2 linked regions of the Ilumatobacter coccineus YM16-304 genome follow. The protein of the gene in region 1 interacts with the protein of each later gene in a pairwise test. Links are inferred from orthologs where the notes say so. Each region holds a gene or a part of one and is shown on either strand. Other genes may lie near its edges. The genes, in order: rsfS and YM304_RS14810.

Region 1 (7,101 bases):
CGATCTCGGAGGCGAGCTGCTCGTAGCGCTGACCCTGCGGGCTAGCGGCGACGAACTCCTGGGTCCAGGCGTGCACGCGGGAGAGGTCGGCGAAACCGCCCTTGGTGAACGCACGGAGCAGGTTGAGCGTGGACGCCGACTGGTTGTAGGCCTGGACGAGTCGCTCCGGGTCGGGCATGCGAGCGGCTTCGGTGGTGGTCGGGTCGTTGACGATGTGGCCGCGGAACGACGGGATCTCGAGGTCGCCGACCTTCTCGAAGTCGGACGAGCGGGGCTTGGCGAACTGCCCGGCCATGCGACCGACCTTCACGGTGGGGACGCCGACCGAGTAGGTGAGGATGATCGCCATCTGCAGGATGACGCGCAGCTTCTCGCGGATGTTGTCGGCCGAGAACTCTTCGAAGCTCTCGGCGCAGTCGCCCGCTTGGAGGAGGAAGGCGTTGCCGGCGGCGACCTGACCGAGATGGGTCTGCAGCGACCGGCACTCTTCGGCGAAGATCAGCGGCGGCATCTCGGCGATGGTCTTCAGCGACCCTTCGAGCGCTCCGGTGTCGGGCCAGTGGGGTTGTTGTCCGGCGCGACGCTCCTGCCAGGAGCTCGGCGACCAGGGTTCACGCGACGACATGCGAGCAAGGCTATCCGTCGTGATGGCCGACGGCAGGTGTGGGTTCTTCTCCCGACCACGTCGTCGTGTCGGGTCACCATCACTCGGGTCACCATCACTCGGGTCACCATCACTCGGGTCACCATCACTCGGGCTCCGCCAGGGACATCTGGCTGCACTCAGGTGAACGCACGGGAGATCGGGCACCGTCATGGATCGTTCCGATGGGCGTTCCATGCAACGTCGCTTCGCTCGTTGCGTCGCTCCTCAGCTCGCTCCGCTCGACCTGCCCGCCAGTCCCAGTCAAAAACGAAAGGAGCCCCCGAACCAACGTCCGAGGGCACCCATCAATTCTCTCTGTTCGGGGAACGCAGTCAGACGGAAGCTCAGACCGCCAGAATGCGTTCGGCGTCGTCGCGGAGGCCCGCAACGGCGCGGCTCACGAGGCGGCGGGCGGCTTCTGCCGTCACACCGAGCTGTTCGCCGACTTCACGGAAGCTCTTGCGCTCACCGTCGACGAGGCCGAAGCGGGCTTCGACGGCGAAGCGGGCACGAGCGTCGAGCGTGTCGAGGAGTTCGTCGAGCAGATCGCTCTCGACGAGTGCCATGACGGCGTCTTCGGGCGTGGTGTCGCCGTTGGCCATGAGGTCGCCGAGCGTGGCGTCGCCGTCGTCGCCGACGGTCTTGTCGAGGCTGACCGGCGTGGTGAGACGGTGCAGCTCGGCGTTCTGCTGGTCGAGGGTCTCGCCGTCGCCGCTGGCCTGACGCAGTGCCGCACGGAGGCTGGCCGAACGGTCGCCCGGGATGCGGATGAGGCTGGCCTTCTGGTCGAGCGCACGGCCGATGGCCTGGCGGATCCAGAACGTGGCGTAGGTGGAGAACTTGAAGCCACGGCGCCAGTCGAACTTGTCGACGGCGTGCTCGAGGCCGAGGTTGCCTTCCTGGATGAGGTCGAGGAGGTCCATGCCCTGGGGGAGCGGGTAGCGACGGGCGATGGAGACGACGAGTCGGAGGTTGGAGCGGATGAACCGATCCTTGGCCTTGGCGGCATCCCGCACGGCGCGCTTGAGAGCGACGCCCTTCTTGCCGGCCTCGAGGGCTTCGCGGGCGTCCCGTCCTGCTTCGATGACACGTGAGAGCTCGCGCTCGTCTTCGGCGGTGAGGAGGGGGACCTTGCCGATGTCGTTCAGGTAGAGACCGATGGAGTCATTCATGATGCTTCTAACAACCGTTCGTTGTGTTTCGTGATTCCGCGTGTCGTTGTGTCGTGGGGCACAACGAACGAGCTCGGGTGGATCGTGGACCGTTCTGGCGACGAGCCGTACACGGTGATCGGAGCGACGAGCGCTGATGTTGAGTCATGATTCCCTCATGGAACATGGCTCAAACGGAATCGGGGGGTTTTATTTGGGGGACAACTCACAGTAACAGGTGTGTCAACCCCCGTTCGGACCGGTAAGGGGGATTCTTCGAAAATCGACCGTACAGTGGCAGATCGTGTCGGATTCCGGGGTCGATCAGGCTCGCTCGAAGCCACAGCCCGGCATTTCTGGCCGTGACGCGAGCTCCGAGCCGAGCGAGATTCGGCGGGTGGGACTGTTCGGCGGAACCTTCGATCCTCCGCACGTCGGGCACCTCGTCACCGCGGTCAACGTGGCGTACGAGCTCGATCTCGACGTCGTCGTGATGATGGTCGCCAACATCCCGTGGCAGAAGCAGGGCACCCGTGACATCACCGGGGCCGAAGACCGTCTCGCGCTCGTGAGTGCTGCGGTCGCCGCAGTCGATCGGTTGCAGCCGGGTCGGCACGAGATCGATCTCGGGGGCAACAGTTACACCGCCGACACGCTTCGCTCGTTGGCCGCCGACTTTCCCGGGGCGGAGTTGTTCACCATCGTCGGCGACGACGCTGCGGCGGGGCTTCCGTCGTGGGAGCGGCACGAAGAAGTGGTGGCGCAGTCGCGCCTCGTCGTGGTCGACCGGCCGGGCGAACCCGTGGAGTTGCCGGGCGGTGTCGACTGGATTCGTGTGGAGGTTCCCCGTCTCGAGGTGTCGAGCACCGATCTGCGGGCTCGGTTCACCGATGGTCGGCCGCTCGACTACCTCGTGACCAACCCGGTCCTCGAAGAAATCCGGCGACGCGGTCTGTACGGCGTTCCGATCGGCCAGGCTGGTACCGATGACCGCTGACCCTCGCCGCCGCCGTCGCCAGACGCGCGTCGGTGCACTGGCCGCCGTCGTGCTCGTGCTGGTGGGTGCGGTCGCTGCGGTCGTCGGCGTCTCGACGCTGCGTACCTCCGAGGCGGGTTCGGCGCCGACGTCCGACACTCGCGTCGAGGTGGCCTTCCCGTCGACACCGACGATCGCGATCGGCGTGGTCGACGACGAGAACCGACTGGCCTCACTGGTGGTCGGTGTCGTGTCGCCCGCCGGTGCAGGAGGAAGCCTCGTCAGCGTGCCGGTCAACGTCGACACCACGATCGGTTTCGGCGACGAGCGGTCGACGTTGGGGAGCCGCCCGTACGTTCCCGGTGATGCCGAGAGTCTCGAGGCGCTCACGTTCGGTCTCGAGTCGACCCTGTCGATCACCGTCCAGCACGCGCTCGTGCTCGGGCCTGATGACGTGCTCGCGGTCGTCGAGCGCGTGGCGCCGTTCGAGGTCGACCTCCCCGACGACGTGATCGACGCCGATTCCGATCCCGACGAGGTAGCCGAGGCAGGCGTGGCGACGCTCGACGCGGCCACGATCGCCGCGGCCATGACGGCCATCGACATCGACGGCACGACCTACTCCCACCACGACCTCGACGTGGCGCTGTGGGCGGCGTTTGCCCGAGCTGCGTCGTCGTCGCCGCTCGATGTCGATGTCCCGCTCGACGGCGACGAGCGTCCCATCGACCCGACGGGTGTCGACGAGGCGTTCGAGCGTCTGCTGGCCGGCTCGGTGGCTCATCGCGATCTCGCCATCGACATCGACGCTGCCGCCGATGCCGTCAACCCCGACGAGGCCGACTTCGTCATCGTCGACCGCAGCGACGCGCTGCTGGTGTTCGGTGAGATCGCTCCCGGGCTGGTGTCGAAGCCCAACGAGAGCTTGTCGTTCCAGATCATCGCCCCGTTCAGCGACGAGCAGATCGCGGCGGCGGGCGATGGCGTGACCACGGTGGAGTTGATGCACGACCTCATCGGGGAGTTGCTGTTCGCCCAGGGCAACGTCGTGTCGGTGCAGACGTCACCGTCGGTCGACGGGGCAGGCGAGGTCACCCGTCTCGAGGTGTCGGACGAGGACTTCGTCGAAGCGGTCGCTGAAGTCGCTCCGCTCCTGTTCGGGGAGGTCGACGTGGTCGTGGCCTCTCGCCTGATCGAGGGTGTCGACGTGGTCGCGGTGCTCGGCACCGGATTCCTCGATCGGCGAGCCGAGATCGCAGCCGAGGCGGCCACCTCATCGACGACCGACCCGGCAACCGACAGCGAGACGGACGACGGTGAATCAGTCGACGGTGGATCAGCCGACAGCGAGACAGCCGACGGCGACGCAACTGCGGTGAACGACGAGAGTGACGCAACCTCCGATACCGTCGCGGCCGATGAATGACGCGCTTGGTGATCCGGTGACCGCCCCCGACGACGACGGGCGTGCACTGGCGATCCTCGCCGCACGCAAGGCCGACGATCGGCAGGCGTCCGACATCGTCGTGCTCGACGTGGGCGACGTGCTCTCGATCACCGGGTATTTCGTCATCGCCAGCGCCCCGAACGGGCGGCTGGTGCGCAACGTCGCCGACGAGATCGAGCTCACGATCAAAGAACAGCTCGGCCGTCCGCCGGTGCGAGTCGAGGGCCTGCGTGAGTCGCAGTGGACGCTCATCGACTACGGCGACGTGGTCGTACACGTGTTCCGTGACGACATGCGGGAGTTCTACGAGATCGAGCGGTTGTACGGCGACGTCCCCCGCGTCTCGTGGAACGCGTGATTCTTCGTCGTCAGTCGGGTTTTTCGTTGTCAACTTCCGAACGGCGACGGTAACGTTCAGCGCTCGTTCGCACAGCGTGTGAACGAACCCAGAAATGGGGCTATAGCTCAGTTGGTAGAGCGCTTCCATGGCATGGAAGAGGTCAGGAGTTCAATTCTCCTTAGCTCCACAAAGAAACCCCAGGTCGTACGACCTGGGGTTCTTTCGTTTTCGGGGACCCCGAGTTCTCCCGAGCGACGTCGACGAACTCGGTCGCCCTCGCGCAAGGCGCGGGCCGTCGGGTCACCTTTCGCCGGGTTCGGCGACCGAGGTGGTCGTGGTGGTCTTCGCGGTGGTGGTCGTCGTGGCCGGCACGGTGGTTGTGGACGCCGGCGCCGCCGTGGTGGTCGGTGCCTCGGTGCTCGGTGTGGTCGCCTCGGTGGTGGCTGGCGCGTCCGTGGTGGGCGGCACCGTCGTGGTCGTCGTCGTGGTGCTGGGCGTGGTGGTCGTGGTGGTGGCGTTGGGGTCGGGGTAGTCGAAGCGCATCTGCATCGCCTCCGCCGACTGGTTCCAGGGTTCGGTCACGCCGTCCCAGATCAGCACCTCGTCGCCGATCGCGATGAGCGACGGCAGCTTCTCGCCGAGCGTGCGCGACACACGGATGCAGCCGTGCGACGCCGGCTCCAGCGGAATCGAGTTGGCGCCGTGGATCGCGATGCCCTGATTGATGTAGATCGGGTCGTACATGCCGCCCAAGCGGCTCTCGCGTCGACCCTCGATCTTCTTGTACGCGGTGAAGACGCCGGGCGGCGTGTAGGAGCGGCCGCAGATCGCCTTCTCGATCGGCTCGTCGAGCGGTTCGCCACGGTCGTTGGTATCGATCGTGACCGTCTCGCAGTACTCGTCGGCCGTCTCGTACCACGGGGTGAACCCTGTGGCGCCGGCGGCGAGCTCGCCGCTCGAGATGTGCGCAACGAGCACCGCTTCGTCGGCGTGGAAGACGACCATCACCTGCTCGGGCAAGTAGATCTCGGTGTGACCGGCACTCGTGTTCGTCGGGCGCCGGGGAGCGATGCGGATGGGGTCCTGCATGCGGTCCCAGAGTGCAGCGGTGACCTTGCCGGTCGCCTCGGCCCGAGGCGTGCCCATCACGAGCTTCTCGAACGCCCACACGGCCTGCGTGGTCAGGCCGCCGAACGCTCCGTCGACGGGGCCTGGGTCGAAGCCGAGTTCGGCGAGACGCGACTGCACCATCTCGACCTCGCTGCCGGAGTTGCCACTGCTCAGCGTCTGCGACAGGGCGACCTTCTCGACGACGTCCTCGCTGTCGACGTCGGTCTCGACGGCCTCATAGGTGACGGTCGGCAACGGGGCCAGGGTGGTCGTCGAGAGGGAGTTCGTCGTGCCGACCTCACCGTCGGCCGGCTCGGAATCGCTCCGACCGCTGACGATGCCGATGCCGACGACGAGTGCGAGGAGCGCCGCCGCTCCGCCAACGGGCAGCCATCGCGCGAGGGGGTTCTGTGCGGTTCGGCGGGGACTCACGGCGGTGGAGGGTGCTCAGACGTCGGATGAGCAGCGGCACCAGCGTACGGACCGTCGCCGCCGGTTGTCGACGTTCGATCGGTGCGATTCCGTCACACGTGGCCGGGGTGGCCTTCCGCTGTGGCCGTTGAATCGGGCGGCGGGCTGGCGGGCCCGGGGCGGTCAGAGTTGGTCGGGGAGGGCGGCCCATTCGTCGAGGTGGCGGAGGACGTCGTCGCGGTCGTGGCTCGGGAGGGTGAGCACGGCGCGGTGGATGCCCTCGTCGAACAGGTTCGACAGGCCGGCCGGGTCGGTGGTGGCGCCGAACACGCTCACGTCGATCTCGCTCCGGTCGCGTCCGACCTCGGCGCACGCCTCGTCGAGGCGGGCCAAACGGCTTGCGAGCGACGGGCGAGCGCTGATCGGCATCCAGCCATCGGCCCACCTGGCCACGTTGCCGAGCAGTCGGGGCCCGGCGCCGCCGCCGATGTGGACTCGCGGACCGGTCGGCTGGGCTGGCTTCGGCCACGCCCACGACGGGGCGATGTCGACGTGGTCGCCGTGGAACTCGGCGACATCATCACGCCAGATCGAGCGGATCGCCTCGACGGTTTCGTGCGTGCGGTCCCAACGCGACGGGAAGTCGGTGCCGTGGTTCTCGAACTCCTCACGGTTCCAGCCGAACCCGACGCCGAACTCCACCCGGCCGCCGCTGAGCGCGTCGAGCGTCGCGAACTCCTTCGCCGTCCAGAGCGGGTCGCGGGCAGCGAGCAGCAACACGCTCGTGCCGAGACGAATGCGCGACGTGACCGCCGCCGCCATCGACAGCGACACCGTCAGGTCGTACAGGCGTGAGTAGACCTCGGGCAGTGGCTCGCCGGTCAACGAGCCGGGCCACGGCGTCTGCCGACTCGTGGGGATGTGGCTGTGTTCGGGAAGCCAGAGCGACTCGAAGCCACGCTCCTCGACCGCGGTCGCGAGTTCGACGGGGGAGATGCCGTGATCGCCCGCCATCAGAGT
Region 2 (7,038 bases), 320 kb from region 1 along the record:
GGCCATCGACCCCGACTGGTCGACGGCGATGACGACGTCTCGCGCCAGGCTCTGCTGGCGGCGCCCGTGGCCGATCAACTGCTCGGGCACGATCGTGCGCTGCTCGGGCAGCCAGTGCTTGAGGTTGGCAGCGATGGTGTGCGGCCAGTCGATGTCACCGGGCCGCGGCCGCCGGGTCTTGGCCGACCGGGCCAGCGCTCCGGTCACCGCGCGGCGGGTCTGGTCGGTCAGACGGGCCTCGACGTCGGCCAGCACCTTGGCGATGACCTGCCGGGCGGTGGCCCGGGTCTCGTCGGGCAGCATCTTGTTGAGTTCGACCAGCAGCGTCACGAGGCCGATGTCGGGTTCGATCGCCTGCAGCAGCTCGGGTTCGAGCATCAACTGCTTGAGGTCGAGTCGTTCGACGGCGTCGCGTTGCAGCACCTTGACGACGTCGGTCGGGAAGTAGCGGCGGATGTCGCCGAGCCATCGCACGACGCCGGGCTTCGATCGGCCGAGACCACCGCTGCGCTGCCCCGACGCCTTGCGGCCGCCGCTGCTCTCGCGGTCTTGGCGGTCGTAGAGCGCACCGAGGGCGGCGTCGATCCGGCGGTCGTCGCCAGTCAGCCCTCCCGGTGCCCCGGATCGATCGGGTGCCGACGCCGACGAGCCACCATCGGCGCTCCCGTCACCCGGGCCTTCGGCGCTCCCGTCGGCACCGTCGTCCGCCGCTTGAGCGTCGCCGGTCTCGCTGTCGGCAGGATCGGACTGGCTGCCGAGCACGAGCAGCCATCGGCGACGCCGCTCGGCATCCGACACGCGAGGCAGCGGCAGGTCGTGGCGCTCGACGGGGGCGAACGTCGGCGGCGTCCGGCCGGTCATGTCGGCACCCGTTCCACGGCCACGCCCGACGCAGCACTCGCACGGTGCGGTGTCGATTGCTCATCGTCGTGTTGCGCGACGCCGAGGAGGTGGCGGACGGTGATCAACACGGCGGCCGCACGGTCGGGGTCGACGTCGTCGCCGAAGCCGGTGGCCCGTTCGACCGGGCGCCCCATGAGCAGCGCCATCAGCTGGCGACGTTCGGCTGCTTCGAACCCGCCGAACGTGCGCCGCAGCAGTGCCATGACGGCTTCGAACGCTTCGGGGCGCAGCGACGACAGCCAGCGGTCGACCACGCCGAGCAGTTCGGTGTCGTGGACGAGCACCGTGCCGGATCCGGCCAGGAACCCCTCGACGAACGCTGCGCCGACGAGCGGAGGCGTGCCCGGCGACAGCGCCCGGCCGAGTCGTCGCTCGACCTGTCCGGCATCCCAGACATCGCCGTCGTGCAGCAACCGGGTGGCGCGGCCGGCGATCAGCCCTCGCCCCGAAGATTCCGACCGCTCCCCCGAACGCTCGGCGAGCTGTGCCAGTACGCGCGGGAACGCCTGCCGGCGGGCGGGATGATCGAGCATCGAGAGTGCGGTCTGCACGGTGGTGAGCCGCTCGACCATCTGTGCTGCCGCGTCGTCGTCGAGCGACGAGCATGCTGGCACCAGCGCGGCGAGCACTCGCACGACGAGGCCGTCGAACACGTGGCGCAGCGAGGACGCATCGGTCGCTCGGACGTCGCCGTACCGCATGGCCGACGAGAGCGGAGCGAGCACGTCCATGAGGTGCCCCACGTCGGGGTCGGTGGCGGCCTGGTCGGCGAGCCGCCGCACGCACGGCTCGACGGCGTCGGGCAGGTCGGCGAACAGGCCGAGTTCGAGCACGCCGACCAGCTCGGGGAGGCTCTGCGCCGCTTCGGCCCGCTCGATCAGGCGGGCCTGCGCCGCCGACTCCACGGTGGTGCCGTACCCCGATCGCTCGACGAGCCGGACCGACAGCTCGGGTTCCCACGAGAGTCTCCACGTCTCACGGAAGGTGCCCGACGAACCGCGCCCCTCTTCGGGAACGCCCCACGGCACCCCGAGTGCGAGCAACCGATGCAGCAGGTGCGACTTGCGTAGTCCCGCCGGGGTGCGCAGATCGACCTCGACGACCTTCGTCCCGGCTTCGGGTTTGAGACGCGCCGACTTCTGCGACTTGGCGAGATCACGGGCGAGAGGCACCTGCGGCGCACCGTCGGGCACCGCACCGAGCGCGTCACCCACCACCAACTCGGCGTCGATCACGTCGAGGCCGCCCATCACCGCGTCGGCAGCGTCGAGCACTTCGCGTAGCCCCGGACGTGGACGATTGCGCATCGACGCCAACGTGTCGGCGAGTCGGGTGCCGGCGATGAGGTGGTCGGGCGACGCACTCAGGCCGCGTTCACGGAGTGCGTGCGCCGCATCGACGAAGAACCGTGCGACGCCGTCACGACCCGGATGATCGAACACGTGCCGGTACCAACCAGGGCTGTCGACCCCGGCGCCATACCCCGACGACGTCGTGAGCCGTCGGTGCGTCCAGGGCACCCAGGCCGCCGCGACCTTGACCTTCTTCAGCCCGCGCAGGGTTGCTGCGTCGACGCCGACTGCATGCGCATCGAGGTCGAGCGCCGGCACGTGCCACGCTCCGCACACCACAGCGATCGTGCGGTGACCGTCTTTGATGGCCGCGCGCATCGCTCGCCGCATGTGCGCCTCGCGACGCTCCTCCGATCGTGACGGCACCGTGCCGTCACGAGCTGCCGCCATCGCTTCGGCCACCGCGTCGAACGCGGGCGTTCCGTCGCCGCGGTGTTCGATGACGTCTTCCCACCATCGTTCGGGGTCGGGGTCGCCTGCCGCGTCGGCCAGTTGGCGCAGCGGATCGGGTGGGGCGCCGTCGGCGACGAGTTCGTCGGCGTCGTCGTCTCGGTTGGCGAACGTGATGGCGAGCGGCAGGTCGATCGCGCGCACCTCGACCTCACGCTCGTTGGCCCACGCCACCGCCTGCCACTCGGGGCTGAACCGAGCGAACGGGGCGAAGATCGCGCGCGCCGGCTCGGCGACGACGTATCCGAGGAGCGCCACCGGAGGTTCGAGCCCGGGTTGCCCGATCCAGGGCAGCGCCGGCTGCACGTCGGCCGGTGCTTCGACGAGCACGATGTCGGGATCGAGCGCGTCGAGCGCGGCCACGACCGAGCGGGCCGAACCCGGCCCGTGATGGCGGATGCCCAGAAGATGGACCTGCACCGGCCGCGCCTCGGATGCGGCGACGGCCTCGGGCGCAGCCTCGGGCGCAGCCTCGGACTCAGGCATCCAACTCGCGGCAGGCGTCGTAGAAGTCGGCCCAGTCGGGGCGCTCGCTCACCACGCCTTCGAGGTATTCGCGCCAGGCGACGGTGTCGTGGATCGGGTCGCTGACCACGGCTCCGACGATGCCCGATGCGACATCGGTGGGCGCCAACTCACCGTCGCCGAAGTGCGCGGCCAACGCCAGCCCGTTGGTGACGACCGAGATCGCCTCGGCCGTGGAGAGCGTGCCGGTGGGCACCTTGAGGCTCGTCCGCTCGTCGGCGGTCACCCCGTTGCGCAGCTCTCGGAAGATCGTGACGACGCGCCGGATCTCGTCGGCCGCAGCGGGCACGTCGGGCAGTGCGAGCGTGGCTCCCAGTTCGCTGACCCGGCGCGACACGATCGCGATCTCCTCTTCGACCGTGGCCGGGAGCGGCAGGACCACGGTGTTGAAGCGGCGCCGCAGCGCGCTCGAGATGTCGTTGACACCTCGATCACGGTCGTTGGCGGTGGCGATGAGGTTGAACCCGCGCACCGCCGACAGTTCGCTGTCGAGTTCGGGGATCGGGAGCACCTTCTCGGACAGGACCGTGACGAGCGCGTCTTGCACTTCGGGCGGCATACGGGTGAGTTCTTCGACGCGGACGATGGTGCCGCGCGACATGCCACGATGGATCGGGCTCGGCACCAGCGCCGCCTCGCTCGGGCCTTCGGCGAGCAGACGCGCGTAGTTCCAGCCATACCGCAGCGTTTCTTCGGTGGTGCCGGCGGTGCCCTGCACAAGGAGTGTGGAATCGCCGCTGATCGCCGCCGCCAGGTGTTCGCTCACCCACGTCTTCGCCGTGCCGGGCACGCCGAGCAGCAGCAGCGCTCGGTCGGTGGCCAGCGTGGCGACGGCGATCTCGATGAGTCGCTGTTTGCCGACGTACTTGGGCGAGATGACGGTGCCGTCGCTGAGCTCGCCGCCGATGAGGTAGCGCACGACGGCCCAGGGCGACAGCTTCCAACCAGGGGGACGGTCGCGGTCGTCGAGTCGGTCGAGTGCCGCCAGCTCGTCGGCGTAGTGCAGCTCCGCGTGCGGGCGCAGCACATCGGGCGAGGTCTCACTCATGCTGGCCGACACTACCGATCACCTGTCACAGAGTTCGGCGGCGCGAGCAGGTGATGTGTCAGACCGACAGTTCGTCGAGCATGCGGTGCCGGGTGAGGGCCAGATCGGCGAGCACCGATGCGAGGCCCGCCCCCGACGAGTGTGGGTCGACGTTGTCGAGCGCGTCGATCAGACCGGGCAACCCAGCCGGACTCATACGCGCGATCAGGTTGACCAACACGGCCCGATGGGCGTGTGAGAACTCGCCCTGTTCGATGCCCGCCCCGACCGTGGCACCGACCTGCTCGCCCGGCGCGTGGAGCAGGCCGAGCAGCTCGGGTGGAATGGGCAGATCGACGAGCTCGCCGATGGCCTCCGGGTCGACCGACCCCTGCTTCGTGCAGGCGAGATCGGGGAGCTGTTCGATCAGCCACTCGGCGGCAGGCCCGGCCGCGACCATGACGCGAGCGTGGCGCACCGGGTCGGATCGGTGCCGCTGCAACGCCACCGGCACGAGTTCGGCCGAGAGCCGCCAGCCGTTGGCGATGAGCGTCAGCATCCACTCGTCTTCGAGCACTCCCCACGACGTCGTGATGTGATGCCAACGCTCGGTGGCCGCAGGCACGCACTCGCGTCGCTCGTCGGTGTCGGGAGCGCTGGTGAGCGCGACCGGCGGACCGGGCAGGATCGCCGCTCGCCGCACTGCCGTACACGCCGCGACCTGGGCCAGCATCCGTTCGGAGGGTGCGGCGCGTGCGGTGTCGGCCACCAGTTGGGCCAGCGGCCCGTCGGCGTCGGGCGGGTCGCGGCGATCGGTGCCCAGCAGTGCGGCCGTCACCAGGTTGCGCCACTGCTCGGCCATCGGCATCGCACCGTCGGCTCGGCTCACGTCGTCGACCGGAGTGTTCATCAGGCGGCTCCCACGAACGACGAGTCGGCACGCGGCCCGATGTCGATGGTGCGGTCGGGCAGGTGCAGCGAGAGCGGCGTGACGCCGTGGGGCGTCCATTCGATCGTGAGCTCGGCGGGGCGGCCACCGGTGACGGCGAGCAGCGTGGCCAGCCCGGAACCGGCCTGCACGCGACGGGGCGAATCGAGCAGCGGCACGCTCGCTTCGTGGTCGGTCAGCAACCAGCGGTCACCCGATCGGGCCAACGCCGCCGTGACCGTGGTGGGCACCCGTTCGAGCCACGGTTCGGCAACGATCATCCGTCCGATCTCGTCGCACGCCTGAGCGACGCTCTGCGTGGGCGGACGAGCCACCACGGGTTCGCCGTGCCGGAGGCCGACGAGCGCACGCAGCGCCGGACCGGGATAGCGGTGCAGGTCGGCGCGGAGGGAGGTGCCGACCTCGAGCGAGGTGTCGAGGCTCTGCTGGTAGGCGGCGAACGAGAGCAGCAACGCCCACCGGCCGCTCGTGGTGCCGCGCAGCCAGTGGCGGCGCACTTCGATGCGGTCTTCGCGCACGTCGCTGCGACCGGCGACGACCCAGTCGTCGGTGTCGGGAACGCCGCCGAGCACGTCGGCTTGGCGAACCTGCCAGCCGACGGTGGTGGCCACGGCGTCGGCCAGTGAGTTCGGGAGTTGCCCGATGCGACGGCCGGCTTGCGACAGGAGGTGCAGGATGCCGAGTTCGGCCAGCACGTCGTCGTGCCAGTCGGCCGACGCTCCGACCAGCCCGGCGAGCCGGCGGATGCGGTTGGCGAGGCTCCCGGCCTGTGCGTCGACGAGGCGAGCGGCCAGGTGATCCCAGGTGGCGTAGCGAGCGAGCGCCGGGTCGGCGAGGCCGGTGCGGATGCGGTCGTCGAGCCAGCGGTCGAGTTCGGTGAGCCCGGCCATCATGCGTGCGATGCGCTCGTCGCGAGCGGCGTCACGTTCCTCGTCGGATGGAGGCGGTTCGGGCAGCGGCGCGTCGTCGTCGATCGAACCTCCGTCGGCACCCGACGTCGAATCGACATCGGGCTCGGAGCCGGCCGCCTCGCCATCGGGAGCACGCGCGTCGGCGGGGGCATCGGCCGCCTGCTGCTTCGCGAGCCGACGGCCGATCCAGGCCTCGACCTTGGCGGTGGGCACACCATCGGGAACCTGCCCGTGCGCCCACATCAGCAACAGCGCGAGCGCGTGCTTGCACGGCGTCTTGCGGCTCGGGCAGGTGCACCGGAAACCGACCGACACGTGATCGACGGCGGTGTCGTACGGCTCGGCCCCACTCCCCTTGCACGAGCCCCACACGACACGATCGTCGGCGCCGAGCCCAGCCCATCGGTTGGGCGTGGACAGCGGCTGCGCGTTGGTGATGGCGGCCGGGTTGGGAGCGACCGACTCCACCTGTTCGACCGACCAACGCGCGCTCACGCCGCCGACCATACCGATGCCCTGTCACAACGTTCCGACACGTCACCGACCATCAACGGCGCGGCGTTCCGAGCAGGCGCTACTCGGAGTACCAGACGGCCAACGTGAGGTGCGACCACGACATGTTCGGGTGCGACACCTCGTGGGTGTTCTCGATCGTGACGTTGGGATGCGCGTCGAGCCAGGCGTTCACCTCGTTCTCGAGGCCCTCCAGGTTGGGCTTGCGGTTGCCGGCTTTCGACGAGAACAGTTTCAGTTTCATGGTGCGCTCGACGGTAGCGGCTCGGCGTCTCGCGGCCGACGGCGCCCACGGCGCCCACGCACGCCAGCGCCAGCGCCGACGTCGTCCCGATCCCGCAGCCGCATCGCTACCGCTGGCCAACCGATCACAATCCGGCACCCACCGTCGCGACCGTCCATGATGGA

What was found.
Region 2: the proteins of rsfS (region 1) and YM304_RS14810 interact in binary tests that used the Escherichia coli proteins (3 or more experiments, as listed by UniProt). The link is inferred for Ilumatobacter coccineus YM16-304 from one-to-one orthologs.

What each region holds. Positions count from the first base shown.
Region 1 is NC_020520.1:2,967,263-2,974,363, reverse strand. What follows is about bases 2,886-5,884. They hold rsfS (ribosome silencing factor), read left to right. Parts: upstream 2,886-4,191; coding sequence 4,192-4,578; downstream 4,579-5,884. Other genes in these bases: YM304_RS13390 (L,D-transpeptidase family protein), read right to left, coding at 4,861-5,884; YM304_RS13405 (hypothetical protein), read left to right, coding at 2,886-4,199. Also shown: YM304_RS13420 (class II 3-deoxy-7-phosphoheptulonate synthase), read right to left, coding at 1-625; YM304_RS13415 (sigma-70 family RNA polymerase sigma factor), read right to left, coding at 991-1,818; nadD (nicotinate-nucleotide adenylyltransferase), read left to right, coding at 2,195-2,794; more of YM304_RS13405, read left to right, coding at 2,784-2,885; more of YM304_RS13390, read right to left, coding at 5,885-6,102; YM304_RS13385 (LLM class F420-dependent oxidoreductase), read right to left, coding at 6,265-7,101. UniProt on the Escherichia coli protein: Functions as a ribosomal silencing factor. Interacts with ribosomal protein uL14 (rplN), blocking formation of intersubunit bridge B8.
Region 2 is NC_020520.1:3,283,982-3,291,019, forward strand. The notes cover bases 2,232-5,167. They hold YM304_RS14810 (ATP-binding protein), read right to left. Parts: upstream 4,279-5,167; coding sequence 3,184-4,278; downstream 2,232-3,183. Other genes in these bases: YM304_RS14805 (DUF5682 family protein), read right to left, coding at 2,232-3,191; YM304_RS14815 (DUF5691 domain-containing protein), read right to left, coding at 4,337-5,167; YM304_RS14820 (SWIM zinc finger family protein), read right to left, coding at 5,167-5,167. In the rest of the region: YM304_RS14800 (VWA domain-containing protein), read right to left, coding at 1-861; more of YM304_RS14805, read right to left, coding at 858-2,231; more of YM304_RS14820, read right to left, coding at 5,168-6,612; YM304_RS14825 (hypothetical protein), read right to left, coding at 6,692-6,874.